Regions from separate parts of the Atlantibacter sp. genome, predicted to be linked through region 4. Evidence: predicted binding sites of a transcription regulator. Region 4 holds the regulator's gene; each other region holds the start of a gene.
The links. The regulator sigma-54, encoded in region 4, starts transcription at its own class of promoters, with help from an activator protein. The targets are predictions, from matches to a motif close to GTTGGCACANNTTTCGCTNT.
Positions count from the first base shown of each region.

Region 1: hydN (electron transport protein HydN) is a predicted target of sigma-54. The motif match lies at 3,128-3,147, and genes of this name have one in related genera.
Region 2: glnK (P-II family nitrogen regulator) is a predicted target of sigma-54. The motif match lies at 4,515-4,534, and genes of this name have one in related genera.
Region 3: RT120_RS07395 (branched-chain amino acid ABC transporter substrate-binding protein) is a predicted target of sigma-54. The motif match lies at 5,843-5,862, and genes of this name have one in related genera.

Region 1 covers NZ_DAMBQK010000003.1:101,609-109,420, reverse strand. Annotated here, with positions in the region: gene RT120_RS04445 (sigma 54-interacting transcriptional regulator) at 1-1,669, opposite strand, end outside; gene focA (formate transporter FocA) at 1,937-2,791, shown strand; gene hydN (electron transport protein HydN) at 3,215-3,766, shown strand; gene fdhF (formate dehydrogenase subunit alpha) at 3,795-5,963, shown strand; gene RT120_RS04425 (DUF1971 domain-containing protein) at 6,254-6,613, shown strand; gene RT120_RS04420 (nitrous oxide-stimulated promoter family protein) at 6,626-6,964, shown strand; gene fdnG (formate dehydrogenase-N subunit alpha) at 7,130-7,812, shown strand, end outside.
Region 2 covers NZ_DAMBQK010000031.1:4,429-12,240, reverse strand. Annotated here, with positions in the region: gene RT120_RS20000 (PLP-dependent cysteine synthase family protein) at 1-152, opposite strand, end outside; gene RT120_RS19995 (Lrp/AsnC family transcriptional regulator) at 268-729, shown strand; gene RT120_RS19990 (SmdA family multidrug ABC transporter permease/ATP-binding protein) at 792-2,561, shown strand; gene RT120_RS19985 (SmdB family multidrug efflux ABC transporter permease/ATP-binding protein) at 2,554-4,332, shown strand; gene glnK (P-II family nitrogen regulator) at 4,586-4,924, shown strand; gene amtB (ammonium transporter AmtB) at 4,953-6,239, shown strand; gene tesB (acyl-CoA thioesterase II) at 6,301-7,161, opposite strand; gene RT120_RS19965 (YbaY family lipoprotein) at 7,460-7,812, shown strand, end outside.
Region 3 covers NZ_DAMBQK010000005.1:175,311-183,122, reverse strand. Annotated here, with positions in the region: gene RT120_RS07420 (hypothetical protein) at 1-607, opposite strand, end outside; gene RT120_RS07415 (ABC transporter ATP-binding protein) at 731-1,444, opposite strand; gene RT120_RS07410 (ATP-binding cassette domain-containing protein) at 1,441-2,313, opposite strand; gene livM (high-affinity branched-chain amino acid ABC transporter permease LivM) at 2,310-3,596, opposite strand; gene RT120_RS07400 (ABC transporter permease subunit) at 3,607-4,521, opposite strand; gene RT120_RS07395 (branched-chain amino acid ABC transporter substrate-binding protein) at 4,617-5,732, opposite strand; gene RT120_RS07390 (AMP nucleosidase) at 6,240-7,694, shown strand.
Region 4 covers NZ_DAMBQK010000017.1:6,229-14,040, reverse strand. Annotated here, with positions in the region: gene elbB (isoprenoid biosynthesis glyoxalase ElbB) at 1-98, shown strand, start outside; gene mtgA (monofunctional biosynthetic peptidoglycan transglycosylase) at 95-823, shown strand; gene npr (PTS phosphocarrier protein NPr) at 837-1,109, opposite strand; gene rapZ (RNase adapter RapZ) at 1,106-1,960, opposite strand; gene ptsN (PTS IIA-like nitrogen regulatory protein PtsN) at 2,021-2,500, opposite strand; gene hpf (ribosome hibernation promoting factor) at 2,584-2,871, opposite strand; gene rpoN (RNA polymerase factor sigma-54) at 2,894-4,327, opposite strand; gene lptB (LPS export ABC transporter ATP-binding protein) at 4,494-5,219, opposite strand; gene lptA (lipopolysaccharide ABC transporter substrate-binding protein LptA) at 5,226-5,786, opposite strand; gene lptC (LPS export ABC transporter periplasmic protein LptC) at 5,755-6,330, opposite strand; gene kdsC (3-deoxy-manno-octulosonate-8-phosphatase KdsC) at 6,327-6,893, opposite strand; gene kdsD (arabinose-5-phosphate isomerase KdsD) at 6,911-7,812, opposite strand, start outside.

The DNA of each region.
Region 1 (7,812 bases), on a different contig from region 4:
GCAACTGGCTGAGCAGTCGCATCCCTTCGGCAGAAATGCTGTCGATAGTGCGGTTCATGCGGCGAGAGATTTTTTGGGTAAAATGCTTCGCCAGTAATGGGATATCTTCCGGGCGTTCGCGCAGCGGCGGGATCAGGATCGGGAACACGTTTAATCGATAATAGAGATCGCTGCGGAATTCACGATCCAGCGATTTTTGGTGCAGATCCTGGTTAGTCGCCGCAATCAGCCGCACGTTTACCGGGATCACCCGGTTACTGCCCAGGCGTTCAATTTCACGCTCCTGCAAGACGCGTAGCAGCTTCGGCTGTAGCTCAAGCGGCATATCGCCCACTTCATCAAGAAACAGCGAACCGCCTTCCGCCCGCTCAAAGCGGCCAATGTGGGTCGAGGTCGCGCCGGTAAACGCGCCTTTTTCATGACCAAACAAATCGCTTTCAATCAGCGTGGCGGGGATGGCGGCGCAGTTCATTTTCACCATCCGGTGGCCTTTGCGCTGGCTTAAATTATGAATCGCCCGCGCCACCAGCTCTTTGCCGGTGCCGGTTTCACCGAGGATCAGCACCGTACAATCGCTTTGCGCCACCATCTCGATTTGGGTGAGCACCTCTTTCATCGCCTGGCTCTGGTAGATGATCTCGCTAAAGTGTTCTTCGCCGCCAATCTGCTCGTTAAGCCAGATATTCTCGATTTCGAGCGTTTCTTTCAGGCGGTTGATCACGCTATAGGCGCTGGCGTTATCCACGGCGATGCTGATACGCGCGGCGATCTGCTGTAGCAAATGAAGGTGGCTACCCTGGAACATCCCGCCGCTGCGATGGGCCAGTATCAATACGCCCTGCGGCTCATGTCCAAACTGGAGCGGCAGCAGGCAGACATTATTTAGCCCGTTGCGGGTGGCGCGGGTAAGCAGGCCGTCTTCACGAACCTTTTTATCTTCGTTATTAAGCTGCATTACGCAAAGTTGCGGCTGCGCGCCGCTCTGGGCCAGCAGCGTATCCTGCATGGCGATGTACTCACGTTCGCAAACCAGCGGTGCGCCGGGGGCATACCAGGTAGAATAGAGATCGAAACGGGCATGGCGCGAATCGGCATCCAGCAGCGCCATGCCGATATAATCAATACCGAAAAAACGATGAATTTCCTTTGAGACTTCCGACACCAGCGCATGCATATCGAGATGTGAGATCACCGAGTTGGTGGTATCCACCAGAATGCGAAAGTGATCGCGCTCGTCACGCAGTTGTCGGCATTCATTCTGCAACGCCTCCTGGGTCAGCAAATGCTGCAACAGAGCGGCGACGGGCGTACAAAGCTGGCTGAACCACAGCTTCGCGCTATCGGTGAAGAGTTTTTGCGCCGAAGGAATAAACAGCAACCGTCCCAGCACGTTGCCGTTAACGGTAAGATTTTGAATTACAGCGTCTTTAGGCTCATCCTGGGCGGTAGAAAACAGATTATCCTGCTTTGCGACGTTGCCATCAGCGCTGCAATGCCAGCGAACGTGCGGCAACCGCAGTTCCAGCGCCGCAGGAAGGTACGGCAACGCCGGGTGGCGGATCAGCGTGTGCAGCAGACCGGGAATATCGCTTTGCATATAAAGTGCTTGCGAGATCCGCAGAATATTTTCTTGCACTGAAGAAGATGTCGTCACGTTGTCAGAAGCCATTGTCACATTTATCACCATAGTGTCAGGTGAAAATAAGCCCTATAAATTTCACCGTTAAAAAATTATACCTTCATGACTAATTGTTTTGAATGTGCCATGTCAGGTTATTCTTCAGTTACGTTGATAACTGTTCTCATTTGCTTTGTTTTTACACTCATTTGCTAACCAGTTCAAAACTCCGACCCCCTAAAAAGCGAGTGGTACAGATTATGCATAAGAAGAGTCTGATGCTGTCTCTATTTTTAATCTGATTTGATGGTGATCAACATGAGCGACAATAATTTTTTCGATTTACGTTTACCAGCGGAAATGGCGAAAGTAGCTGAACAGGCTGGTTGCTATAAAGCGACAAAAAAGAAATCTTTATCATTTTTTTTGGCGGTAACCGCTGGTGTTTTCATCGGTCTGGCATTTGTTTTCTATATTACGGTAATTACCGCGAGCCCGGCGAACGGATTAACCAAATTAGCGGGGGGATTATGTTTCGCCATGGGATTAATTCTGGTGGTGATTTGCGGAGCCGACCTGTTTACTTCAACGGTATTAACCGTGGTCGCCAAAGCGAGCGGGCTTATTAGCTGGCGGCAACTGATTGTAAACTGGATAGTTGTTTATCTCGGCAACATGGCGGGCGCACTGTTCCTGGTGGCGCTGATCTGGGGTGCCGGGCAGCACATGGCCATCGGCGGGCAGTGGGGGTTAAGCGTACTCAGCACGGCGGACCACAAATTGCACCATACGTTTATCGAAGCGGTTTGCCTGGGGACACTGTGTAATTTGATGGTTTGCCTTGCGGTATGGATGAGTTATTCCGGCCACTCGCTGACGGATAAAGTTGTAGCAATGTTATTTCCTGTCGCCATGTTTGTTGCCAGTGGATTTGAGCACAGCATTGCCAATCTGTTCCTGATCCCTATGGGCATTGTTATTCGCTATTTCGCCCCTGATGCCTTCTGGCATTCAATTGGCATGAACGCCGATCAATTTCCAGCCTTAACTATTCATGATTTTATCATTAATAATTTAATACCGGTGACGATAGGTAATATTATTGGCGGCGGCATTTTAGTGGGGATTACCTACTGGATAATTTATCTTAACCCAGCCAATCAACGGCATTAAATAAGATTTTCGATCGTGTGCAGACAAAAGTGTCGTTTGAAATATCAGCAGTTTTGTCGCAAAGAATATATTTTGATTATTTCACTCAGTGATTAACCTGGCTTTTGTGATCGACTGCAAAATTCATATATTCGATAAGCCATAAATATCTGTCCTGGCATCCTTGCGGGAAGATTATCGGGATCCGCTTTTCCGATGGTCAACTGCGCGCGGCTGTCAGGCATTTTATTGAGAAATATGTTCGACATTTCTGCCGAAAACCCGTTTTGAGACGATGCCGCCACATCGCCATATGAATAACCTGTTGATTTAAAAGGAAGATGGCTACAACCCCATTCTGGCACGTTGTTTGCTAAATCTACTTCGCAATGTGAGTGACCGGCTTTGCCCGGTTAACAATAACGAAGACTCAGGAGTGAGCTGATGAACCGGTTCATCTTTGCGGATCCCAATAAATGTATTGGCTGCCGGACGTGTGAAATTGCCTGTGTAATGGCGCACGGAGACGGCGATATCGCGCAGATAACGCAGTATCAGTTTTCGCCACGTATCCATGTGGTGAAAGGCTTTAGCGTCAGTACAGCGGTGATCTGCCGCCAGTGTGAAGACGCCCCTTGTGCGACGGTGTGCCCCAATGCCGCCATTACGCGCAGGAACGACTTCATTTATGTCGATCAACAAAAATGTATTGGCTGTAAAACCTGCGTGGTGGCGTGCCCTTACGGCACCATGGAAGTCGTAACAAAGGTCATGGTCAACGATGACCACGCGTTAAGCAGCGGCCTGAATACCCGCGCTCAGGCCAATAAATGCGATTTGTGCCATACCCGCGATCTCGGTCCCGCCTGTGTTGAGGTGTGCCCGACGAAAGCGCTGGTGGTGATGGACAGAAATGCCGTCGAAAACATGGTGCAGGAAAAACGCCGTCGCGCGGCGCTCGATATGTCAGTCTCAGGATCCTTCTTAAACTTTTGACTCCCTGGTCAGGGGAAAAGGTTACGCAATGGAAAAAATCATTTCTGTGTGCCCGTACTGCGGTGCAGGGTGCAAACTCAATTTGTGTGTGGAAAACGGCAAAATTGTCCGCGCTGAAGCGGCAAACGGTGTTACCAACCAGAACGAACTCTGCCTTAAAGGCTATTACGGTTGGGATTTTCTTAACGACACCCGGTTGCTGACGCCACGCCTTCAGGAACCGATGATTCGTCGCCGGAAAGGAGGGCCATTTGAAGTGGTCTCCTGGGAGGAGGCGATCCGCTTTACCGCATCCCGCTTGCAGGAGATCAAGGCCAAATACGGCCCGAAATCGATCATGCTAACCGGATCGTCGCGCGGCACCGGAAATGAAACCAACTATGTGATGCAGAAATTTGCCCGCGGGGTGATTGGCAACAACAACATCGACTGCTGCGCCAGGGTATGCCACGGCCCGTCCGTAGCGGGGTTGCGCCAGACCCTCGGCAACGGCGCGATGAGCAACTCAATTTCTGATATCGAAAATTCAGCGTGCTTGTTGGTATTCGGCTACAACTGCGCCGACTCTCATCCCATCGTGGCCAGGCGCGTAGTGAAAGCCAAAGAGAAGGGCGCGAAAATTATCGTCTGCGACCCGCGTAAAATCGAAACCGCGCGTATCGCCGATCAGCATCTGCAAATGAAAAACGGCAGCAACATGGCGCTGGTTAATGCCTTCGCCCACGTACTGATCGAAGAAGATCTCTACGATAAAGCTTACGTTGCCAACTTCACCGAAGGCTTTGAGGCGTACCGCAGTATTGTGGCGGATTACAGCCCGGAAGCGGTGGAGGAGCTGGTGGGCGTCCCGGCGCAGGAAATCCGCCAGGCGATGCGCACCTACGCCGCTGCGCCGTCCGCTACCATTATGTGGGGCATGGGCGTGACGCAGTTTGGTCAGGCGGTTGACGTGGTGAAAGGGCTCTCAGGCCTGGCGCTGCTCACCGGCAATCTGGGCCGCCCGAACGTGGGCGTCGGCCCGGTGAGAGGGCAGAACAACGTGCAGGGTGCCTGCGATATGGGTGCGTTGCCGGATCTGTTCCCTGGCTATCAGTCGGTAAGCGAGCCGGCGGTGCGGGAGAAATTCGCCAAAGCCTGGCGTATCGATCCGCAAACCCTCGATCCTGAACCGGGGTATCGCATCACCGAAGTGCCCCACCTGGCGATGGAAGGTAAGGTCAAAGCCTATTACATCATGGGGGAAGATCCGCTTCAGACCGAAGCCGATTTAGGGTTGGTGCGCCGTGGGTTTGATGCCCTGGAATTCGTCGTGGTGCAGGACATTTTCATGACCCAAACCGCTGAACAGGCCGATGTTATCCTGCCCGCCACCAGTTGGGGCGAGCACGGCGGGGTGTTCTCCTGCGCCGATCGCGGTTTCCAGCGGTTCGAAAAAGCCATCGACGCCAAAGGGAACGTCAAACGCGACTGGGAGATCATCAGCCTGATCTCCACCGCCATGGGCTATCCGATGAAGTACGAAAACAACGAGGCCATCTGGAACGAACTGCGCGAACTGTGCCCGCTCTATTACGGCGTGACGTGGGAGAAAATGGCCGGGCTGGGCCACGTGCAGTGGCCGTGCCCGACGCTGGAACACCCCGGCACGCCGTATCTGTATCAGGGCAATACCTTCGCCACGCCGAGCGGCAAAGGGCAGTTGTTTGCCACCGCCTGGCGCGCACCAGCGGAAATCCCCGATGAACGTTACCCGCTGGTGCTGTGTACCGTGCGGGAAGTCGGCCACTACAGCTGCCGCTCGATGACCGGCAACTGCCGGGCGCTGGTCACGTTGGCCGATGAGCCGGGCTTTGTGCAGATGCATCCGGACGATGCCCGCCAACTTGGCGTCGCCAATCAGGCGCTGGTGTGGGTGATGTCGCGGCGTGGCAAGGTGATCTCGCGCTGTAATTACAACGAGCGGGTCAACCGTGGCGCGGTGTATATGACCTATCAGTGGTGGATTGGAGCCTGTAACGAACTGACGCAGGACAACCTCGACCCCACATCAAAAACGCCGGAAACCAAGTACTGCGCGGCGCGGGTTGAGGCGATTGACGATCAGAAATGGGCCGAGAACTTCGCCAGCCAGTCGTATAACGATATGAAAGCCCGGTTGCGTCAGCATGTTGACGGCGCGGTTCGCGCGATAGCCTGAATGAAAGGCGGACACGCGTCCGCCTTGTTTCCGTTTCATTGCGTTATACCTTAACGCGCCTCATTCCAGTCAGTTAATGAATGACGCTCTCCTTGCGCCAGGTTACTCTGGCGCAAGCGGTTTTATTCATGCACAAACAGTCATTAAGACAATAAACAGTCATTTAGACACTATTGAAATGACAGCTTCTCTGATTTATAATTTTCATCGTCTTGATTTTATTGATATTTATTTTTGGCATGGAAGATGCAGAGCAATAGTTAACTAACTTCACTTTCGAGGTAAGACAAATGGCTCATCGCATTCCTGTAGAATATAAACACACCCGTTCCACCGCTTTCTTTGACAGTTCCTCCGTTCCTCAGGCGTTATTAACCCATCACAACACCAAAAAAGATGTCTACGGTCGCCTTTCTGTGATGCGCGGCGCGGTAAAATATATTGGTTTTAAAAACGAGCACGATCAGACCCCGGAAATTGAGCTGATCATTAACGAAGGGCAGTTTGGCGTCAGCCCGCCGCAGTACTGGCATCGCATTGAACTGCTTACGCCGGACACTTATTTCAACATCGACTTTTTCGCTGCCCCGGATGCAGAACTGGATGGCAAAGGGTTTGGCCAGGTGGTGCAGACGAAGAGCAGCAACTGACAGGAGAAGATAATGGGCGCGCGTCTCGATCGTGAAAAACTCACCATCCAGAAAATGATTGCGCTTTATCAGCGTAAAAGCCCGCAGGCACTGGCAGAGCCTGCCCATTATCAGGCGCTGTATGAATATGCCATGAAGCGCCTCGATAAATGTGCCTTTGGTGAAAACAAACCCGCCTGCCGCCAGTGCCCGATCCACTGTTATCAACCGGCAAAACGTGAAGAGATGAAGCAGATTATGCGTTGGGCCGGGCCGAAAATGTTATGGCGGCACCCGATTCTAACCCTCCATCACTTAATTGACGATCGTGCGCCGGTGCCGGAAATCCCCGAGAAGTATCGCAAGAAATAGCTTTCTACCCCGCTGGTGTCACAAAACCCTAACCCTCTGCGGACGGGGGGTTATAAACCCACGGGAATGTTAGGGGTAGTCGCGCTAGCGGCTTGATTTGAGGCAATTTTTGAACTTGCTGAGTTGCTATTTTTTCGCCACGAAAACAACAACAGTGGTGAAGAAATGCAAGTTAACCGTAGGGGCTTTTTCAAAATGTGTGCCGGCGGGATGGCCGGTACCACCCTGACCGCGCTGGGCTTCGCGCCGTTTGATGTCTCAGCCGCGCCGCGTCAGTACAAACTGTTACGCGCCAAAGAGACCCGAAATAACTGCACCTACTGCTCCGTGGGCTGCGGGCTGATTATGTACGGCCTGGGCGACGGCGCAAAAAACAGCACTTCCAGTATTTTTCATATCGAAGGCGATGCCGATCATCCGGTGAGCCGGGGTTCGCTGTGCCCGAAAGGCGCGGGTCTGATCGACTTTATTCACAGCAAACAGCGTTTACAGTACCCGGAATACCGCGCGCCGGGCAGCGATAAATGGCAGCGCATTAGCTGGGACGAGGCGTTTGAACGCATCGCGCGCCTGATGAAGGCGGACCGTGATGCCAACTTCGTCACCACCAATAAACAGGGCGTGACGGTGAACCGCTGGGCCACTACCAGCATGCTGTGTTCCTCTGCCGCCAGTAACGAAACCGGGATTATCGATAATAAATTCGCGCGTGGTTTAGGCATGGTCGCCGTAGAAAACCAGGCGCGCCTGTGTCACGGCCCAACGGTAGCGGCGCTGGCACCGAGCTTTGGTCGCGGGGCGATGACCAACAACTGGATCGACATCCGCAATGCCGACGTGATCCTGAT
Region 2 (7,812 bases), on a different contig from region 4:
AGGCTGCCGGTCGGGTGGGTGCTTTCGTCTTTCAGATAGAGGTGAATGCCCGGAAACGCGGGCAGGGAAAGGCGAATTAAATGTGTGTCGGCTGAACGCTGATAGTCGGCGTTAATTTCGCTGATAGCGTGGTTTACCCAGGTACTGGTCATGAGGTGTTTCCATTTATCAATTTGTGCCTAGCGTAAAACAAAGCCCGGGAAAAAGAGTTGCTATTTTGCCCCTGGTTTGGCGCAATAGGAGAAATTCTTTCTATGTATCTCGCAAATGATAGATAAAATTGACCGCAAACTCCTTTCACTGTTGCAGAATGACTGCACGCTCTCTTTGCAGGCACTGGCGGATGCCGTTAATCTGACAACCACGCCCTGTTGGAAACGCCTCAAGCGCCTGGAAGATGACGGCATCATTCAGGGACGGGTGGCGTTACTCGACCCGGAAAAGCTCAATTTGGGGCTTACCGCGTTTGTGCTGATTAAAACCCAGCACCACAGCAGCGAATGGTATAGCCAGTTTGTCGCTGTTGTTTCACAGATGCCCGAAGTGCTCGGCTTCTGGCGGATGGCGGGTGAATACGATTATTTGATGCGCGTTCAGGTCGCGGATATGAAGCGTTTCGATGATTTTTACAAACGCCTGGTGAACCGGGTTCCCGGCTTATCGGATGTCACCTCCAGTTTTGCCATGGAACAGATAAAATATACCACTGCCTTGCCGTTAGACGGTTAACGCCACCATCACGTCAAACACCTGCAATCGACTGAACAGCAAGCCAATCAGGAAATTATTACGTGCGATTATTTGCTCAATTACGCTGGTATTTCACCCGGGAGTGGCGACGCTATCTCGGCGCGGTGTGCCTGCTGATTATCATCGCGATCCTGCAACTGATCCCGCCGCGCGTGGTGGGCATAATTGTGGATGGCGTCACCCAAAACCACTTCACCGCCGGCCAGATATTTCAGTGGCTGGGGCTGATGGTGGCCGTGGCGGTGATTGTCTATCTGCTGCGCTATGTGTGGCGCGTACTGCTGTTTGGCGCATCCTATCAACTGGCCGTTGAGCTGCGCGAAGATTTTTATCGCCAGTTGAGCCGCCAGCATCCGGAATTCTATCTGCGCCACCGCACCGGGGACTTAATGGCGCGCGCCACTAACGACGTTGACCGGGTGGTATTCGCCGCCGGGGAAGGGGTGTTGACCCTGGTGGATTCTCTGGTAATGGGTTGCGTGGTGCTGGTCGTGATGAGTACGCAAATCAGTTGGCAACTGACGCTGATGGCGCTGTTGCCGATGCCGGTTATGGCGCTGGTGATCAAGCGTTACGGTGACCAGCTCCATAGCCGCTTTAAAGCGGCGCAGGCGGCGTTCTCTTCACTCAATGACCGCACGCAGGAAAGCTTAACCAGTATCCGAATGATCAAAGCCTTCGGGCTTGAAGATCGCCAGTCAGGGCTGTTTGCCGACGATGCCCGCGACACCGGGCAAAAAAACTTACGCGTCGCAAGGGTAGACGCGCGCTTCGATCCGACCATTTATATCGCGATTGGCATGGCGAACCTGCTGGCCATCGGCGGCGGCAGTTGGATGGTGATCAACGGTTCGCTGACCCTGGGGCAGCTCACCAGCTTTATGATGTATCTCGGCCTGATGATTTGGCCGATGCTGGCGCTGGCCTGGATGTTCAACATCGTCGAGCGCGGAAGCGCGGCGTACAGCCGTATTCGCGCCATGCTGTCGGAAGCGCCCGTGGTGGATGACGGTGATAGTGAAGTACCGGCAGGCCGGGGCGTGTTGAATGTGGCGATCCGCGAATTCAGCTATCCGCAGGCGTCAAAACCAACGCTTAACCATATCAACCTGACGCTCAAGCCTGGCCAGATGCTGGGGATTTGCGGCCCGACCGGCGCGGGGAAAAGCACCGTTCTGTCGCTGATCCAACGCCATTTTGATGTTAGCCAGGGCGAAATCCGTTTTCACGATCTCCCCCTGACCGCGCTGCAACTCGACTCCTGGCGCAGCCGTCTGGCGGTGGTTAACCAGACGCCGTTTTTATTCTCCGACAGCGTGGCAAGCAATATTGCTCTGGGCCATCCTGGCGCGACTCAGCAGGAGATTGAGTATGTGGCGAAGCTCGCCTGCGTGCATGACGATATTCTGCGTCTACCCCAGGGCTATGACACCGAAGTAGGCGAACGGGGCGTGATGCTGTCCGGCGGGCAGAAACAGCGAATCTCTATTGCCCGGGCGCTGCTGCTGAATGCCGAAATTCTGATCCTGGATGACGCACTCTCGGCGGTCGACGGACGCACCGAGCATCAAATCCTTCATAATCTGCATCACTGGGGAGAGGGCCGAACGGTGATTATCAGCGCTCACCGCCTGTCGGCACTCACCGAGGCGGATGAAATTGTGGTGCTGCAACAGGGTCATATCGCCCAGCGCGGTGAGCACGATGCGCTGGCGGCGCAGCCTGGATGGTATCGCGATATGTATCGCTATCAGCAAATTGAAGCGGCGCTGGACGATGAGTCCGAACAAGAGGAGGCCGTGAATGGATAAGCCTGCTCAACTGTGGCCGACCTTAAAACGCCTGCTGGCCTACGGCAGCCCGTGGCGTAAACCGCTCTCAATGGCTGTGGTCATGCTGTGGATTGCCGCTGCGGCGGAAGTGAGCGGCCCGGCATTAATCAGCTATTTCATCGACAACATGGTGGCGAAAAACAGTCTGCCGCTGGGGCTGGTGGCCGGGCTTGCCGCTGCCTATATCCTGCTGCAACTGCTGGCGGCAGGGCTGCACTACTGGCAATCGTTATTGTTCAACCAGGCCGCCGTCGGGGTGGTGCAGCAGCTTCGCTCCGATGTTATGGATGCCGCGCTGCGCCAGCCGCTCAGCGAGTTTGATGTTCAGCCAGTCGGGCAGCTTATTTCGCGAGTGACCAACGATACCGAAGTGATCCGTGATTTATACGTCACCGTGGTCGCGACGGTGCTGCGCAGCGCAGCGCTGATTGGCGCGATGCTGGTGGCGATGTTTAGCCTCGACTGGCGTATGGCGCTGGTCGCAATGGCGATCTTCCCGGCGGTGTTAATTGTCATGGTGATTTACCAGCGCTTCAGCACGCCGATTGTGCGCCGGGTGCGTACTTACCTGGCGGATATCAACGATGGCTTTAACGAAGTGATCATGGGCATGAGCGTGATTCAACAGTTCCGCCAGCAGGTGCGCTTCGGCGAGCGAATGGGTGAAGCCAGCCGTTCACACTATATGGCGCGTATGCAAACGCTGCGCCTTGATGGATTCCTGTTGCGCCCGCTGCTGAGTCTGTTTTCAGCGCTGGTGCTGTGCGGGCTACTGATGCTGTTCGGCTTTAGTTCGGTGGGCACGATCGAGGTCGGGGTGCTGTACGCGTTTATTAGCTATCTGGGCCGCTTAAATGAACCGTTGATTGAACTGACCACGCAGCAATCCATGCTTCAGCAGGCCGTGGTAGCGGGAGAGCGCGTATTTGAACTGATGGACAGGCCGCGCCAGACCTACGGCAGCGATGTGCGTCCGCTGCAAAGCGGGGCCATTGCCATTGATGATGTCTCGTTTGCCTATCGCAGCGACCGGCTGGTGTTGCAGGACATCTCGCTGGATATCCCTCCGCGCAGTTTTGTCGCGCTGGTCGGCCATACTGGCAGCGGTAAAAGTACCCTGGCGAACCTGCTGATGGGCTATTACCCGCTGACGCGCGGAGAAATTCGCCTCGATGGCCGTCCTCTGTCTACGCTCAGCCATAGCGTATTACGCAAAGGCGTGGCCATGGTTCAGCAGGATCCGGTTGTGCTGGCCGACTCGTTTTTCGCCAACGTCACCCTGGGGCGTGATATCAGTGAAGCCCAGGTATGGCAGGCGCTGGAAACGGTACAACTGGCTGACCTGGCACGCGCTATGCCCGAAGGCATATATACCCGGCTTGGCGAACAGGGTAATAACCTGTCGGTAGGGCAAAAGCAGCTACTGGCGCTGGCGCGCGTGCTCGTCGAAACGCCACAAATCCTGATCCTTGACGAAGCGACGGCCAATATCGACTCCGGGACCGAGCAGTCTATCCAGCAGGCATTGGCGGCCATCCGCGAGCACACCACGCTGGTGGTTATCGCGCATCGTCTCTCCACCATTGTGGATGCCGATACCATTCTGGTGCTGCATCGCGGCCTGGCGGTGGAACGCGGCACCCATCAGCAACTGCTGGCGGAACAGGGGCGTTACTGGCAAATGTATCAACTGCAACTGGCTGGTGAAGAGCTGGCCGCCGCTGAGCAGGAAGAGACGTTAAGCGCCTGACGCACCAAAATAACGCACCTGGGTTTTCGCTTACGACCCTGGTGCAAACCTGTAACGCACCGTGCACTGGGATGGTGCGTTTTTTTTGATTACAGAACATTCTGAATCCCGGTCACACTTTTATTTTTGCTTACCTCCCGTTAAAACCCCCGTTATATGCCGCTCTCCCTCGCTTTCATAAATCTGGCACGTCCCTTGCTTTAGTGGATATGTGCTCACTCAGGCTGTTACCCAATTCGACAGGAGGGGATTTATGAAACTGGTTACCGTGGTAATCAAACCATTCAAACTTGAAGACGTGCGTGAAGCGCTCTCTTCCATTGGTATTCAGGGGCTTACTGTCACTGAGGTAAAAGGCTTTGGGCGTCAGAAAGGGCATGCCGAGCTGTACCGTGGCGCGGAATACAGCGTCAATTTTCTGCCGAAAGTGAAAATTGATGTCGCCATTGCGGATGACCAGCTCGAAGAGGTGATCGAGGTGATCAGCAAGTCTGCATGGACGGGGAAAATCGGCGACGGGAAAATCTTTGTTGCAGAACTGCAACGCGTCATTCGTATTCGTACCGGCGAAGCCGACGAAGCGGCACTGTAATCTGGCGAACCTGACAGGGTTGAAAATGATGAAAAAATTCACAATGAAATCGGCTCTTGCAGCTTTTGCGCTGTTGCCTGGCCTGGCGATGGCCGCACCGGCGGTTGCCGATAAAGCCGATAACGCCTTTATGATGATTTGTACCGCCCTGGTACTTTTTATGACCATTCCGGGTCTGGCGTTGTTTTACGGCGGCCTGATCCGCTCTAAAAACGTATTGTCGATGCTCACACAGGTATCGGTTTCTTTCGCGCTGGTTTGCGTCTTATGGGTGGTTTATGGCTACTCCCTGGCGTTCGGCACCGGCGGCTCTTTCTTCGGCAACTTCGACTGGATCATGCTGAAAGGCATCGCTATCACCGACGTGATGGGATCGTTTTATCAGTACATTCACGTAGCGTTCCAGGGTTCTTTCGCCTGCATCACCGTGGGGCTGATCGTCGGCGCTATTGCTGAACGTATCCGATTCTCCGCGGTGGTTATTTTCGTGGTGGTGTGGCTGACGCTCTCTTACGTCCCGATAGCCCATATGGTATGGGGCGGTGGTTTACTGGGTACGCATGGCGCGCTGGACTTCGCGGGCGGTACGGTTGTGCATATCAACGCCGCAGTGGCGGGCCTGGTGGGTGCCTATCTGGTGGGTAAACGCGTTGGCTTCGGCAAAGAAGCGTTCAAACCGCATAACCTGCCGATGGTATTTACCGGTACGGCGATCCTGTACTTTGGCTGGTTCGGTTTTAACGCGGGCTCCGCCAGCGCCGCCAACGAAATCGCGGGCCTGGCGTTTGTAAACACCGTGGTGGCTACCGCTGCGGCCATTCTGGCCTGGGTGTTTGGCGAGTGGGCAGTGCGCGGCAAACCTTCGCTGCTGGGCGCGTGTTCAGGGGCGATTGCTGGACTGGTCGGCATTACGCCAGCCTGTGGTTTCATCGGCGTTGGTGGTGCGTTAATCGTCGGTATCGCGGCGGGTCTGGCAGGGCTGTGGGGCGTGACCATGCTCAAACGCTGGCTGCGTGTGGATGACCCCTGCGATGTGTTCGGCGTGCACGGCGTATGCGGCATCGTAGGTTGCATACTGACCGGTATCTTTGCCTCAACCTCTCTTGGCGGCGTGGGTTATGCAGAAGGTGTGACCATGGGCCACCAGGTACTGGTGCAGCTCGAAAGCATCGCAGTCACGGTGGTATGGTCCGGCGTTGTGGCCTTCGTGGCCTATAAACTGGCCGATCTGACCGTTGGCCTGCGCGTACCGGAAGATCAGGAACGCGAAGGCCTGGACGTGAACAGCCACGGCGAGAACGCCTACAACTCGTAATTTTCAGACAATAAAAATGGGCAGGTCTCCGTGAGGAACCTGCCCATTTTTTTAGGCATGATTAGCTACGCTTACGCATTACCCCTTCCTGCACCGTCGAGGCCACAAGAACGCCGTCCTGATTGTAAAACTCGCCGCGCACAAAGCCGCGCGCGCTGGACGCCGAAGTGCTTTCCACGCTGTAAAGCAACCAGTCGTTAAGATCGAAAGGGCGATGGAACCACATGGAATGGTCGATGGTCGCCACCTGCATACCCGGCTCAAGGAAGCCGACGCCATGCGGCTGGAGTGCAACCGGCAAGAAATTAAAATCAGAGGCGTATCCCAGTAGATACTGATGCACACGCAAATCTGCGGGCAGGGTGCCGTTAGCCCGGAACCATACCAGACGCGACGGCTCCGCTACATGGCCTTTTAGTGGGTTATGAAACTCAACCGGTCGGATCTCCAGCGGTTTGTCGCAGAGGAATTTTTCCCGTACCTGGGGCGGCAGGAAGTTTTCAAACTCCCGGGCGATGTCGGTTTCCGATTTTAAACTCTCCGGCCCCGGTGCGGCGGGCATGGTTTTTTGATGCTCAAAGCCCGTTTCCGGTGCCTGGAACGAGGCCGTCATATAAAAAATCGGTTTGCCGTTCTGAATGGCGGCAACGCGGCGGGCGCTGAAGCTATTGCCGTCACGCAGCACTTCGACATCGTAAATAATCGGTTTTTGGCTGTCGCCGGGGCGGAGAAAATAGCTGTGAAAAGAGTGAACCAGCCGCTCGGAAGGCACCGTTTCTTTGGCCGCATATAACGCCTGACCGACTACCTGGCCGCCAAATACCTGGCGTAGCCCAAGATCTTCGCTCTGACCGCGAAACAGCCCTTCTTCAATTTTTTCCAGATTCAATAGTGCCAGTAAATTGCTAAGCGCCTGACTCATAAAGGGTCCTCAACGGGGAATAAATATTCAGTGATGCTTTATGGGTGATGTACCGTATCAGGCCTGAAACGCTGATAACATGCGGAATACGCAACCCTAAACGCTGAGTATAACGCAGTTTGGCAACTGGTCAGAGGGGTTCAATTATCTGAATACTGGCCCGTTTTCAGGCGATTCCCGGCATAGTGTGCCAGGCTTAGCACGTTAGATGAGTTTTAACCACTCACTCTGGTGGAGCGTCAGGCCTGACCACCGGGTCTTTCATTTCGCTGGTGCATAGAAGATAAGGAGAACTTTAATGAAACTCGTGCACATGTTAAGTGGTTTAGCGGTTGCGGTTGCTCTTGCAGGTTGCGCACAGCAAAAGAGCGCGGATATTGCCGTCCCGGCGCCAAGCCCCAATGCCTCAGCTGTTAACGCTCAACCTGTAATTCAGCAACCTAATGTTTCCGGTACGGTGTGGATCCGCCAGAAAGTGGCGTTACCGCCGCATTCGGTGCTGACCGTTACGCTGGCTGATGCCTCTGTGGCCGATTCACCGTCCAAAGTCATCGCTCAGAAAGCGGTGCGTACTGAAGGTAAACAGCCGCCGTTCAGCTTCGTGTTGCCGTTTGACCCGGCTCAAATCCAGCCAAACGCGCGTATTCTACT
Region 3 (7,812 bases), on a different contig from region 4:
AACGGCTATGAAGGGCATTGTTTACGCCACTTACGCTGTCGTTGAGCAACCCTTCCTTCCCCACCGTTATCAACGTTTGTTTGTCATAAAGAATGACCGGCAGGTTTTTAATCTGATGGATATTTTCACTGATGCTCCAGCGCTCTTTACTCCCTTTGATAAACCCTGAGGCATCACATTGGGTCTCTATATCAAACTCATGCGACGGCGTTTGCTCGCGATTAAAGTAATCCTGAAGGGACTCGGCTTCTTCCCTGGACTGATGCTGATAAGCGCGATAAATCGACGTCCGGCGATCGATACCCACCCATTCAAGATCCCAGGAAGCCGAACTGGAAGGCTTTTTGATTTCATCAATATAAGCGCCCACATCCCGGTCCAGCCAGGCCGTTAACAGCGCCTTCCAGGGTTCAATCGCCAGGAAAACACTCGCCAGTGTGGTTCCTTGTTCGACGATCACCCGGTGATGAAAATATCTGAGCAGGAAGTACGGATCGGCTTCGGCGACCGTGTTTTGAATTGAGAGTAGCGGTACGGCGGCGGTGTCATCATAGTCTGAGCAAAAGCGCAGTATGCCGTCAGCGCAGAATACTAATTGACCTTCCATGTTTGTTTCCCTCTCCTGATAGTCACAGTGAGCGCATCCTGGCAAACGCAGGCGTAGCCCGTCCAGTTTGTTTGCTGGATCTGGAATCTGTATTCCAGGAGTAACAGGCGGCAAGGTTTTTTCTTACACCCCGCCCAAATACGCTTTCCTCACCTCCGGGTTTACCAGCAGTTCCGCCCCGCTCCCGCTTAGCCGAATTTCTCCGTTGGTCATTACATACCCCCGGTCAGAGAGCTTCAGCGCGTGGTTGGCGTTTTGCTCTACCAAAAACAGCGTCACGCCCTGCTGGGTCAATTCACGCAGGATGTGAAAAATCTGCTTCACCACCAGCGGCGCAAGCCCCAGGCTCGGCTCGTCCAGCAACAGTAATTTGGGGCGGCTCATCAGCGCGCGGGCGATAGACAGCATCTGTTGTTCGCCGCCGGACAGCGTCATTGCCCGCTGGTTGCGCCGCTCCTCCAGCCGAGGGAAAAGCTGGTACATGCGCGCCTTATCTTCTTTCTGATAGCGGTTGCCGATGGCGATTGCGCCCATCAGCAGGTTTTCCTCTACCGTCATATCCGGGAAAATGCGCCGCCCTTCCGGTGCCTGGGCGATGCCATTACTGGCGATAAAATGCGTGGAGCGATGGCTGATATCTTCACCCCGGTAAAGAATTTGCCCGCTGGCGATGCGCGGCTGGCCAAAAATTGACATTAACAGGGTGGATTTACCCGCGCCGTTCGCGCCAATCAGCGAAACGGTTTCGCCCTCGTTTACCGTCAGGGAAATGCCTTTTAGCGCCTGAATCGGCCCATAAAACACGTCTACATCGCGAAATTCCAGCAGCGGTTTCATCCCGTGACCTCCTCTTCCTCTGCGCCCAGATAGGCGGCGATAACGCTGGGGTTGTGCTGGATTTCCTGCGGTGCGCCACGAGCGATCACGTTGCCATGATCCAATACGATGACGTGGTCGGAAATCTCCATCACCATACCCATGTCGTGCTCAATCAACAGCACCGTGACGCCGTGCTGCTGGCGCAGCAGCCGTAAGATGCGGCTCAGGGCGTGGGTTTCCACCGGGTTAAGCCCGGCGGCGGGCTCGTCAAGGCAGATCATCTCCGGCCCGGTACACATGGCGCGGGCAATCTCCAGCCGGCGCTGCTGGCCGTAGGAAAGCGTGCCCGCCAGCCGGTTAGCGCAATCCACCATTTCCACCACTTCCAGCCAGTAAAACGCCCGGTCCAGCGCCTGATTTTCGGCCTTGCGATAAGCGGCGGTATTGAAAATTCCGGCGATCAGATTACGGTTCGCCAGCATGTGCTGAGCCACCAGCAGGTTTTCCACCACCGACATTTCGCGGAACAAGCGGATATTCTGGAAAGTACGCGCCAGCCCTGCCCGGTTCACCAGATGGGTGCCACCAAACATCTTGTAGTAGAGCCGCGAACCGAGCCGCTGGGGATGCAGGAAATCATCAGGCCGCAGCTTTTGCCCCAGCACCTCAATGATGTCGGTAGGCGTTCGGGTGTTCAGCAGGATCGCCCCGCCGGTAGCGTGATAAAACCCGGTAAGGCAGTTAAAAACCGTGGTTTTCCCCGCGCCGTTAGGGCCGATTAGCGCGGTAATCGAACCACGTTCTACGTCCAGATTGACGTCATTTAGCGCGTTGATGCCGCCAAAATGCATCATCAGATGTTCCACTCGCAGGATGCTATCGCTCATGGCGCGACTCCTTTGCGGGTGGCAAAACCAGCGCGGCTGGTGCGTACCAGGCCACGGGGCCGCCAGATCATCATTACCACCATCAACACGCCGAACAGCAGTACGCGATATTCAGCAAAGCTTCTCAGCAGTTCCGGCGCGACGGTCAGCACAAACGCGGCCAATACCACGCCGAGCGTTGAGCCCATGCCGCCCAACACCACAATCGCCAGGATTAACGCCGATTCGAAAAAAGTGAAGGATGTCGGGTTCACAAACCCCTGGTAAGTGGCGAAGAACACCCCGGCGATCCCGGCGGTGGACGCTCCCAGCATAAAGGCCGAGAGTTTTACCAGCACATGGTTGAGCCCCAGCGAGCGGCAGGCGATTTCATCTTCACGCAGCGCCTCCCAGGCCCGGCCTATCGGCATCCGCGTCAAGCGATGCTTGATAAACAACACCAGCAGCACCACCAGAACCAGTACCGCGTAGATAAAAATAAACTTCAGGTTAGGGTTATAAGAAATACCGAAGAATTCATGAAAGGGTACGCCGCCGTCTTTGGCGCGCCGGGAAAATTCCAGCCCGAACAGGGTCGGCGCGGGGACGGAGATCCCGTTTGGCCCGCCGGTAAAGCTCAGCCAGTTGTTGAGCACCAGCCGGATGATTTCCCCGAAACCCAGGGTAACAATCGCCAGATAATCCCCATGCATACGCAGCACAGGAAAGCCGAGCAGCGCCCCGGCCAGCGCAGCGAGAAGCGCGCCTAACGGCAGCATCACCCAAAATCCCAGCCCCAGATACTGGTAGCCCAGCGCCAGCCCGTAAGCGCCGATGGCGTAAAACGCCACGTATCCCAGGTCCAGCAGCCCCGCCAGGCCCACCACAATATTTAGTCCTAACCCAAGCAGCACGTAAATCAGCCCGAGGATCGCCACGGTGAGCAGGTATTTGGTAGCAACAAACGGGAACAGCAGTGCGACGACCATGAGCAGCGGGATCGCCCAGCGCAGCGGCGATTTGTAATCTACCGGGCGAACATAAACGCCATCGTCCGCGCTTTCAAACGTGCGCACCAGTTTACGTCCCCGCGAGGTTTGCAGCGCCAGGCTGAGGATAAAGCGCCCCGCCATGACAGCCGCCACCAGTAACGCCACGCGATCCGGCGACAGCGTATAGCTGTAGCCGCGCAGCACAACCCCGACAATCGGCCCAAATACCACCAGCGCGCACAGCCCGGCCAGCACCGTATCCAGCAGGCATTTTTTAATATCGATTCCTGGCTTCAATGCCGCATCTATCATCGTTTACCCCTTAAACCTTCGCGACCACGGGACGGCCCAACAACCCTTGCGGACGGAAAATCAGGATCACCACCAGCAGGGAAAACGAAAACACGTCTTTGTAATCGGAGTTCACCAGCCCGGCAAACTGCGCTTCGGCGACGCCCAACAGCAGGCCCCCGAGCATCGCGCCGGGCAGCGAGCCAATCCCGCCCAGCACCGCGGCGGTAAAGGCTTTAATGCCGATGATAAAACCGGCGTAGAAGTCAAAGGTGCCGTAGTTCATGGTGACCAGGACGCCGGCCAGCCCGGCCATCGACGCGCCAATCACAAACACCAGCGAGATCACCCGGTTGGTATTGATGCCGAGGATTGACGCCATCCGCCGGTCCTGCTGGGTGGCGCGGCAAATCCGTCCCAGCCGGGTAAACTGGATGATCCACGTCAGCACTCCCATCCCCCCCACCGCCGCCACCAGGATAAAGATTTTGGTCAGGGTGATTTGCACCACGCCATCGTCAACGTGAAAGCGCAGCACGCCGCTCAACAATGTCGGAATGCCCTGCTGATTCGGCCCCTGGCTTAGCTGAACGTAGTTTTGCAGAATTAACGACATGCCGATGGCGGAAATCAGCGGCGCCAGCCGGGTGGAGTTGCGCAGTGGCCGGTAGGCAATTCGCTCAATCGCCCAGCCATATACGGCGGTAACGGCGACGGTGAAAATCAGCGTGCCGAAAATCAGCAACGGGAAGGACTGAATGCCGAAGCTGGCGAGCAGCGCCAGCCCAATAGCGCAGAGGTAAGCCGAGATCATATAGACTTCGCCGTGGGCGAAATTGATCATCCCGATAATGCCGTACACCATGGTGTAGCCGATGGCGATCAAACCGTAGACAGCGCCTAACGTCAGCCCGTTGATCAGCTGTTGAAGAAAAAATGCATCCATATCAACACTCTCGCCAGTGAGAAGGCTGCCCGTTAGCCGGGCAGCTTTCAGTGTCGCGGCGTTTTACCTGGCGGCAAAACGGACGGGGCGGCAAATTACAGCTGTTTGTATTTGCCTTTGTCATCCCACTGATAAACCACATAATCCGAGACTTTCAGGTCGCCCTTGCCGTCCCAGGATTTGGGGCCCATCACCGTGTCCACGGTATTCGATTTCAACCATTCACTGGCTTTTTCGTTGTCTTTCCCGGCACCGTTATAGGCAGCGGCAATGGCCTGGATCGAGGCGTAGGCATACAGGGTGTAGCCTTCCGGTTCAAAACCGCTGGCACGGAATTTTTCGATGACGGTTTTACCCGCCGGGATAGTGCGCGGATCGTTGCCGAAGGTCATCAGCACGCCGTTGGTAAACTGCGGGCCGCCCGCTGCGGTCACCATCTCTTCAGTCACTACGCAATCGCCGGAGAAGAATTTCGCCTGCACACCCTGCTCGCGCATCTGGCGTACCAGCGGGCCGGCTTCCGGGTGGCAGCCGCCGAAGTAGACCACGTCGGGTTTCAGCGAGCCGATTTTGGTCACCAGCGCGTTAAAGTCTTTCTCCCCGCGCGACAGCCCTTCATACAGCACCTCTTTGGTGCCGCGTTTTGCCAGCGCCGCTTTGGTGGCATCGGCGAGGCCCTGTCCATAGGTGTCTTTATCGTGAATGATGGCGATTTTCTTCGCTTTCAGGGTGTCCAGCATGTAGTTGGCCGCCACCACGCCCTGCTGGTCGTCGCGCCCGCACATGCGGAACATGCCCTTCATGCCGCGCTCGGTCACCTGCGGGTTGGTGGAGCCCGGCGTAATGGTCAGTACGCCCGCCTCGTCATACACTTCGGACGCGGGCATGGTGGAAGAAGAACAGAAGTGACCGACCACCGCCGAAACTTTGGATTCATCTACCATGCGGTTGGCTACCGCTACCGCCTGTTTGGGTTCACAGGCGTCATCCCCCTGCACCAGCACGATTTTTTCGCCTTTGATGCCGCCAGCGGCGTTGATATCTTCCGCCGCCTGGGTCGCGCCCTTCCAGTATTGCGCCCCGTAAGTGGCGTTCGGGCCGGTAAAAGGCCCCGCCACGCCGATTTTGATATCCGCCTGGGCATAAAACGCCGTGGTTAAGCAACCGACGATGGCAACATGCAGCGGTAATTGTTTTATTTTCAAAGACATTCGGATATTCCTCGCACTGTTCAGACACGGCGCCAACGCTGGCGCGGGAAAAATCACTGACTTCGTCAATACACTGGCTTTCGAGCGGGCCGCGAGCGGCTGGTAAGGGTTAAGCAAAAACTTCGCCAGGCAGAAATAAATCGCAAAATTTTTTCTGCCGACGCCTCGCCATTCGACAACGCCAGGCGGCGTCAATCAGGCCGGTTGATTAACAATCAAAGAGATGAGTTTGCCATCACGTGGCTGGCTGGGATGCGCGGTTTCCGGACCGTCCAGAATCTTAAACATAGCCGCACGCCCGTCAGGCTGCGCACCTCGCTGGTGCAAATTTGCGGTGAAGATCACCAGTCCGATGCGGATTGTTGAACATTTACAGTCGGTTCAGGGTAGCAATCATTCAGACGGTTGAGTTTTGTCGAGGTTGCTATTCAACACACGACTGTATTACTCCTGTGACATACTATCGGTAATGTTGCACCCGACAGCTTGCCGGGATAAGGAGAGAAGATGAACCAAGCCGTAGTAAGCCTGACGCCAGAACAGGCGCTGGATCAACTGGAAGCCCTTTACGACCAGGCGGTGAACGCCCTGCGCGATGCCATCAGCCTGTACATTTCAGAAGGACAATTACCGGATACCGCCCGCCGCGCCAGCGGGCTGTTTGTTTATCCGCAACTGCAGGTCAGTTGGGACGGCACTGCGGTTAATCCGAAAAAAACCCGCGCCTACGCCCGGTTTACCCATCCTGGCTGTTACACCACGACCATTACCCGCCCGGCGCTGTTTCGCGCCTATCTGGCGGAGCAACTGGAACTTCTGTACCACGACTACGGCGCGATCATCGAAGTGTCGCCGTCGCCGCATGAGATCCCCTACCCGTATGTGATTGATGGTTCGGCGCTGACGCTGGATCGCTCCATGAGCGCCGGTCTGGCGCGCCACTTCCCAACCACCGAACTGGCACAAATCGGCGATGAAACCGCCGATGGCATTTTCCACCCCACCGAGTTTTACCCGCTGTCGCATTTTGACGCGCGCCGGGTCGATTTCTCGCTGGCGCGGCTGCGCCACTACACCGGTACGCCGGTGGAGCACTTTCAGCCGTTTGTGCTGTTCACTAACTACACCCGCTATGTGGATGAGTTTGTGCGCTGGGGTTGCAGCCAGATCCTCGACCCGGACAGCCCGTATATCGCGCTCTCCTGCGCGGGCGGCATCTGGATCACCGCCGATACCGAAGCGCCCGAAGAGGCGATTTCCGATCTGGCCTGGAAAAAACACCAGATGCCCGCCTGGCATTTGATTACCCAGGACGGCCAGGGGATTACGCTGGTGAACATCGGCGTTGGGCCGTCCAATGCCAAAACCATCTGCGATCATCTGGCGGTACTGCGCCCGGATGTCTGGATGATGATCGGCCACTGCGGCGGGCTGCGTGAAAGCCAGGCGATTGGCGATTACGTGCTGGCACACGCCTATCTGCGCGATGACCATGTACTGGACGCGGTGCTGCCGCCGGACATCCCGATCCCGAGCATTGCCGAAGTGCAGCGCGCGTTGTACGACGCCACTAAACAGGTGAGCGGGATGCCGGGTGAAGAAGTCAAACAGCGGCTGCGTACCGGCACAGTGGTCACCACCGACGACCGCAACTGGGAACTGCGCTACAGCGCCTCGGCCCTGCGCTTTAACTTGAGCCGCGCCGTAGCGATTGATATGGAAAGCGCCACCATCGCCGCCCAGGGGTATCGATTCCGGGTGCCCTACGGCACGCTACTGTGCGTTTCGGATAAACCCCTGCATGGCGAAATCAAGCTGCCTGGCCAGGCGAACCGGTTTTACGAAGGGGCCATTTCCGAGCACTTACAGATTGGCATCCGGGCGATAGATTTGCTGCGCGCCGAGGGCGACAGGCTCCACTCCCGCAAACTGCGCACCTTTAACGAACCGCCGTTCCGCTAGCTTTTAGTCCCGGTCCGGGTGAAGAATTTCACCCGGATTTTCGGCAAGTTGTGGAATTAATCAGCAAACGCACTCAAAATCAAAAACAGGCTTTGACAAGCATTCTGCGGGTCGATAC
Region 4 (7,812 bases):
TGGTGACCACCCCGGCTTATATGCTGGCCAAACGTATTGATGAAGCGGCAGACGGCATTGAGAAACTGGTCGTCAGGGTGCTGGATCTGTGCGAATGACGCGGGGCCGCTTGCCGATCGTCGGTACGCTAAAACGGTGGATTGTCCGGTTACTGTTAGGGGTTTTTGGCTTGTGGATTGCCGGGATCCTGATGTTCAGCATGCTGCCGGTGCCTTTTTCCGCCGTGATGATTGAGCGGCAGCTTTCCGCCTGGCTGCACGGTGATTTCGGCTATGTGGCGCACTCTGACTGGGTCGGTATGGATGAGATCTCGCCGTGGATGGGCCTCGCGGTTATCGCGGCTGAGGATCAAAAATTCCAGGAGCACTGGGGGTTTGATATGGCGGCGATCCAGAAAGCTGTCGCCCATAATGAGCGCAATGAAACCCGCATTCGCGGCGCGTCGACGCTGTCTCAGCAAACGGCAAAAAATATGTTTCTGTGGGACGGCAGAAGCTGGCTGCGCAAGGGGCTGGAAGCCGGTTTAACCGTGGGGATCGAGACGGTATGGAGCAAGCGGCGGATCCTGACGGTATACCTTAACGTCGCCGAATTTGGCAACGGGATCTTTGGCGTGGAAGCCGCCGCGCAGCACTATTTTAATAAGCCAGCCAGCAGGCTTAGCGCTTCGCAGGCCGCATTGCTGGCCGCTGTGCTGCCAAACCCGCTGCGTTTTAAAGCGGATGCGCCGTCAGGCTACGTGCGTTCGCGGCAGGCCTGGATCCTGCGTCAAATGCAGCAGCTTGGTGGGGAGTCGTTTATGGCGCAGCACAAGCTTGATTGAGCGCGCCGGAAGGTTAGTCTTCGTCGAAACCCGCGTTAAACAACGCAATTACCGCTGCCAGCGCTTCGACTTCCTGCGGGCCATTGGCTTCGATTTCAATATGACCGCCCTGGGCGGAATCCAGCATCAACAGGCCGATAACGCTGCTGGCTTCCGCTTCGGTGCCCGCCTCGTTTCGTAATAACACTTCCGCATCAAAGCTTTGCACTAATTCGAAAAGCTTCATTGCCGGGCGTGCATGCATGCCCAGCTTATTGGTGATTTCAACGGTTTGTTTGACGGTCATGTTTTACGTTTTTCCAGCGTGCGATGGCGGGACTGGACGTTTTTGCCGCGCGAGCGGAAGTAATCAGCCAGTTGCTCGGCAATGTACACAGAGCGGTGTTTGCCGCCAGTACAGCCAATGGCCACCGTTAAGTAGCTACGGTTGTTGGTTTCCAGCATCGGCAGCCACAACTCAAGATAGCTGCGCGTCTGGTAGATAAAGTTATGCACCTCGGTGTGGCGGTCTAAAAACGCCGCGACCGGTTTATCCAGACCGGTCATCGGACGGAGTTTCGGGTCCCAGTGCGGGTTAGGCAAAAAGCGCACGTCAAACACGTAATCCGCATCGATAGGGATGCCGTGTTTAAAGCCAAAGGATTCGAACACCATGGTCAGTTCACGCTCGCGTTTACCCAACAGGCGGGTACGCAGCATTTCCGCCAGTTCGTGGACAGACATCTCAGAAGTATCGACGATCAAATCAGCGCGGGAACGCAGCGGCTCCAGCAGATCGCTTTCTTTGTCGATAGCGCTTTCCAGTGAGAGATTCTTGCTGGAAAGAGGATGCAGGCGACGGGTATCGCTGTAACGGCGGATCAGCGTATTGCGATCGGCATCGAGAAACAGCAACTGCGGCGAGAAGGTATCCGGCAGGTTGTTCATCGCCTGTTCGAAAATTTCCGGTGATTCCGGCATGTTGCGAACGTCAATGCTGACAGCGGCGGAAATATGATTATCCGAAAGCGTCCGGGCAAGATCGGGTAAGAGCACAACCGGCAGGTTGTCTACGCAATAGAACCCCATATCTTCCAGCGCACGCAACGCCACGGACTTTCCTGAGCCTGAGCGTCCGCTGACAATCATCAATACCATCTCGATTTCTCCCACACGGCGGGCTGCTTCGGTACAGCCAGGGTGACTTCCTCCACCCAATTATTCACTTTGGTTTTCATTGCTGCCTTCAGTAATGATCTGATACAGCTCTTCGTCGCTTTGCGCGGCACGCAGGCGGCGGCAAATCGTTTTGTCCGCCAGACGCTTCGCCACTAATGACAGGGTATGCAAATGCGTTTTAGTTTGATCTGCCGGGACCAGTAAGGCAAACAGCAGGTCTACGGGTTGGTTATCAATGGCATCGAATGCGATAGGCGTCTCAAGCTGCACAAACACGCCTACGGCGCGCAAGGTATCTTCTTCCAGTTTGCCGTGTGGAATGGCAATGCCGTTGCCGATACCGGTACTGCCCATACGTTCGCGGGTCAGGATCGCTTCAAATACCACTTGTGGCGGCAGGCTTAACTGTTTTGCGGCCAGTTCGCTGACGATTTCCAGAGCGCGTTTTTTGCTCTGGCAGTGAACACCGCTGCGGGTACATTCCTGGTTAAGGACACTGCTCAAATCATAAGTCATCATATTTTCACCTAAGCATTCTCAATGCCAACGGCTCGTCGTCAGTGACCACGAGCCGTTGAAACACCAGGTAAACGCCCGGACTCTTAATGTTGTTTTAGTTTATCTTTATGTTTAGTCAATTGACGCGCCAGTTTATCAATAAGCCCGTCGATGGCTGCATACATGTCTTGCCCTTCCGCACTGGCATGAATCTCCCCACCGTTCACATGCAGAGTCGCATCCGAAATGTGAGTGACCTTCTCCACTTTCAGCACAATATAGACCTGGTTTATCCTTTCAAAATACTGCTCCAGCTTGGCGAACTTCGTGTTCAAAAACTCGCGCAAAGATTCAGTGATTTCGACGTTATGTCCTGTGATGTTGAGCTGCATAGTGTCTTCCTTATCGGTTATGTCAGACCAGTTGTTTACGCTGGTTTGACGGCGGAATGGACAGAGACTCTCGATATTTGGCGACGGTACGGCGTGCCACCATGATACCTTGTTCAGACAGCATGGAGGTCAGTTTACTGTCGCTCAGGGGTTTTGCCGGATTCTCGCCGGCGATTAATTTCTTCACCAGAGCCCGAATAGCGGTGGAGGAGGCTTCGCCGCCGCCTTCAGTATTCACATGGCTGGAGAAGAAATACTTCAGTTCAAAAATGCCGCGCGGGCTATGCAAATATTTTTGGGTCGTGACGCGCGAAATCGTCGATTCGTGCATTTCGACGGCCTGGGCGATATCTGCCAGCACCATCGGTTTCATATGCTCTTCACCCTGTTCAAAAAACGCCTGCTGCTGTTCTACAATGCAGCGGCTAACACGTAACAGGGTGTCGTTGCGGCTTTCCAGGCTCTTAATCAACCAGCGTGCTTCCTGAAGGTTGCTGCGGATAAACTGGCCATCGGCGTCGTTGCGGGCGCTACTGCCCATCGAGGCATAATGCTGATTGATCTTTAAACGCGGAATACTGTCGGCATTGAGTTCTACCGTCCAGACGCCGTTGTGTTTGCGCACCAGCACATCCGGGATGACATATTCCGGCTCGCTGGTTTGAATCGACTGGCCCGGCCTGGGATCGAGGGACTGGATAAAATTGACCGCTTCTTTGAGGATGTCTTCTTTGAGCCGCGTCACGCGCATTAGCGTGCGGAAATCGTGATTCGCCAGCAGATCGAGATATTCGCTGACGATCAGCCGTGACTCTTCCAGCCAGGGGGTGTCTTTGGCATATTGCGAAAGCTGGATCAACAAGCAATCTCGCAAATCCCGCGCGGCGACGCCGACAGGATCAAAACGCTGGATGCGCTTCAGTACGGCTTCGACTTCTTCAATATCCGTTTCGTCATCCCCGACGCTTTCCAGAATATCTTCCAGCGACACGGTGAGATAGCCGGTGTCGTCCACGGCATCGACGATAGACGTGGCAATCGCGCGGTCGGTATCGGAAAAGGGGGTCAGTTCAACCTGCCACATCAGGTAATCCTGGAGTGACTGGGTGGTTTCGCCCTGATAGATGGGCAGTTCGTCATCCTGATAATCCACCCCGTTACCCGAAGGTGTGCCGGCGGTGTAGATTTCGTCCCAACTGGCGTCTAACGGCAGTTCGTCCGGCATCTCTTTCTGTTCAAGTGCGTCGGCGGTGTCCAGCGTTTCAGTATCACGGGCTTCCTGAGTGTCTATCTCATCATGAGAGTCGGTTTGCTCCAGCAACGGATTGCTGTCCAGCGCCTGTTGCAGCTCCTGCTGGAGTTCTAACGTAGACAGCTGCAACAAGCGGATCGCCTGTTGCAGTTGCGGCGTCATGGCAAGCTGTTGGCTTAGCCTCAGTTGCAAACCTTGCTTCATATTCAGAGCAACATTCCTCAGGTTTATACCCTAACTGTACAACCTCTCTGGCATCGAAAGCCGATGCAGGGAAGCGGCAAGGGGTACTTACGTCAATTATACCTGCACAGGCAGATTCTGAAGCTTCGTCAGGGAGCTTCAACCCTCTGTGATTTGCTCTACCGTATCAGAGTCTGAACTCTTCCCCAAGATACACACGTTTAACCTGTTCGTCTTGCAGGATTTGGTCAGGCGTACCGTGCGCAATCAGGTTGCCCTGGCTCACGATATAAGCGCGCTCGCAGACCGCCAGCGTTTCGCGGACGTTGTGGTCGGTGATCAGTACGCCGAGGCCGCTGTCGCGCAGGTGCTCAATAATACGTTTAATATCAATTACCGAGATGGGATCTACCCCAGCAAACGGCTCATCAAGCAGAATAAATTTGGGATTCGCCGCCAGCGCGCGGGCAATTTCAACGCGGCGACGTTCACCGCCGGACAGCGACTGACCGAGGCTATTACGCAAGTGGTCGATGTGGAACTCTTCCATCAACTCGACGGCGCGGTCTTCACGCTGTTCGTTGGTGAGATCGTCACGGATCTGCAACACCGCCATCAGGTTGTCATAAACGCTCAGGCGGCGAAAAATCGACGCTTCCTGCGGGAGGTAACCAATACCGCGACGGGCGCGGGCATGCAAAGGCAGCAGGCTGATGTCTTCATCATCAATGATGATATTCCCGGCATCGCGCGGGACAATTCCCACCACCATATAGAACGTCGTGGTCTTGCCCGCACCGTTCGGGCCGAGCAGACCCACAATTTCACCTGAATTCACCGTCAGGCTGACATCCTCGACGACGCGGCGGCCTTTATAGGCTTTGGCGAGGTTTTTCGCTGTTAATGTTGCCATAAAAAATTAGTTACTCTTGTTGGGCGCTGGCGCATTGGCGGCGGGTTTGTTCTTGTCCTGCAACTGCGACGGCACCAGCACGGTCGTCACGCGTTTGCCCTTATCGCTAAACGCCTGCATCTTCTGCTCTTTGACCAGGTAGGTGATTTTGTCGCCCTTGATGTTGCTGTCCAACTGCTCAAGGAAGGCATTGCCGGTCAGGGTCACAAAGTCATTTTGCAGTTCATAATGCATGGTATCGGCACGGCCTTTCACCGGTTTGCCGTTGTCCTGCATCTGGAAAAAGGTGGCGGGTTTACCGTAGCCGTCGATCACCTCTTTGCCGCTCTCGCCGCCCGGACGGGTGACAACCACTTTGTCGGCATTGATTTTGATCGTGCCCTGGGTCACCACGACGTTACCGGTGAAGGTCACGATGTTGCCCTGCATATCCAGCGACTGTTGATCGGATTCGATATGAATCGGCTGATCGGTGTCACCGGTCAACGCCAGCGCTGGAAAAGCCGCCGCCAGCAACGCACCGGATAAGGCAAGGTTAAGGCTGAGTTTGTTTATTTGGAATTTCATAGGACGTTCTAACCTTTTCAATCAGCTCGGCAGTTTTGCTGCGTAAGTTTCCGCGCATTTTCAGGCCGCTGGAGTTAAAGCTGGTGCCGTATAACGTCACCAGATCGTCTGACGCCACATCCTGCGTCAGCAGATTGATCTGCGCGTTATCGGTAGTAATTTTGCGTAATTGCGCTTCAGGGGTCAGCGCGTCAACAACGACATTGCCATACAGATACAGCATCCTGTCATTAGTCAGTTTGGCTTTATCTGACTTGATTGACCAGGTAGGAACTTTGTTGGCATCCAGCATGATCATGACAGGTTTCGTAAACCACGACACGCCACTATCAGAAAAGTATTCAACGTGTTGCGCTTCCAGCTGGTAATTCAGCGCCCCTTCAGGACTATAAACCAGCGTGTTGGATTGCTCGCTTTGGTAAGTCGGCTCGTTGTTATTATTAACGACCTGCGTCGCGTCATCCTGGCTGGTCAGATTAATACCGATCAAAACCAGCGCGACCAGCGCGAGCAGAATGATAACCCAACGTCTGGTTTTACTCATATCGATTGCCCTTTGGCGTCTTCCAGCTTGCCCTGCGCCAGCAGCAGCAGATCGCAAACCTCACGTACCGCGCCCCGGCCACCGGCGATGTGGGTGACATAATCCGCGCGCGGCGTCAGCAGAGGATGGGCATCGGCAACCGCCACGCTGAGCCCAACGTCTGCCATCACCGGCCAGTCAATCAAATCGTCGCCCACATAGGCGACCTGTTGAGCCGACAGCGACAATTTTTCCAGTAGCTCGTGATAGGCGATCAGTTTATCCGACTGGCCCTGGTACAAATGTTTGATCTTCAGCGTAGCGCACCGGTCTTCCAGCAGTTTGGCTTTACGCCCGGTGATGATGGCCACTTCAATACCCGACGTCAGCGCGCAGCGTATGCCATAGCCATCGCGCACATTGAACGCTTTGAGCTCTTCGCCATTATTACCCATATAAATCAGGCCGTCGGACATCACGCCGTCGACGTCCAGAATCAACAGGCGGATCTTCTGCGCCTTATGAATGACTTTTGCGCTCACCGGACCGTAACAGGTGGTGATTGCAGCATCATGATTACTCATTAAAGACTTATCCTTTATTACACTACGCCAGCGCGCAGCAGATCGTGCATATGTACCACACCCATTAACTGGTCGCCATCCGCCACCAGAACGGAGGTAATATGCCGTGATTGCATCAGGTTCAGCGCATCCACCGCCAGGGTGCCAGGGCGAACGCGAACGCCGCCAGGAGTCATCACCTCGGCAATGCTCAGGGTACGAACATCAGCATCCATATCCAGTACGCGACGTAAATCGCCGTCGGTAAAGATGCCTTCGATTTTCATCAGGTCATCGCAAACCACTACCATACCCAGCCCTTTACGGGTGATCACCAGCAGCGCATCACGTAATGATGCTTCTTTGCTGACGTGTGGGATTTCATCGCCACTGTGCATTATATCGTTGACGCGCAACAATAACTTACGCCCCAGTGCGCCGCCGGGGTGGGAGAGGGCGAAATCTTCTGCCGTAAAGCCGCGCGCTTTTAATAACGCCACGGCCAGCGCATCGCCCATTACTAAGGTGGCGGTCGTGCTGGTGGTGGGGGCTAGCCCTAACGGGCAGGCTTCCTGCGGCACATGAATACACAAATGAATGTCTGCGGCTTTCGCCATGGCGCTTTCCGGGCGGCTGGTCATGCAGATCATCGGGACGCGCAGGCGTTTGAGCACCGGGATCAGCGCAAGGATTTCATTGGATTCCCCGGAGTTGGAGATCGCAATCACCACATCCTGGGCGGTGACCATCCCGAGGTCGCCGTGGCTGGCTTCGCCAGGGTGAACGAAGAACGCAGGCGTACCGGTACTGGCGAACGTTGCCGCCATTTTTTTACCGATATGGCCGGACTTGCCCATTCCCATCACGATCACTTTGCCCGCGCAGTAAAACATCAGTTCGCAGGCCTTCACGAAATCTTCATTGATGTACTGATCAAGCT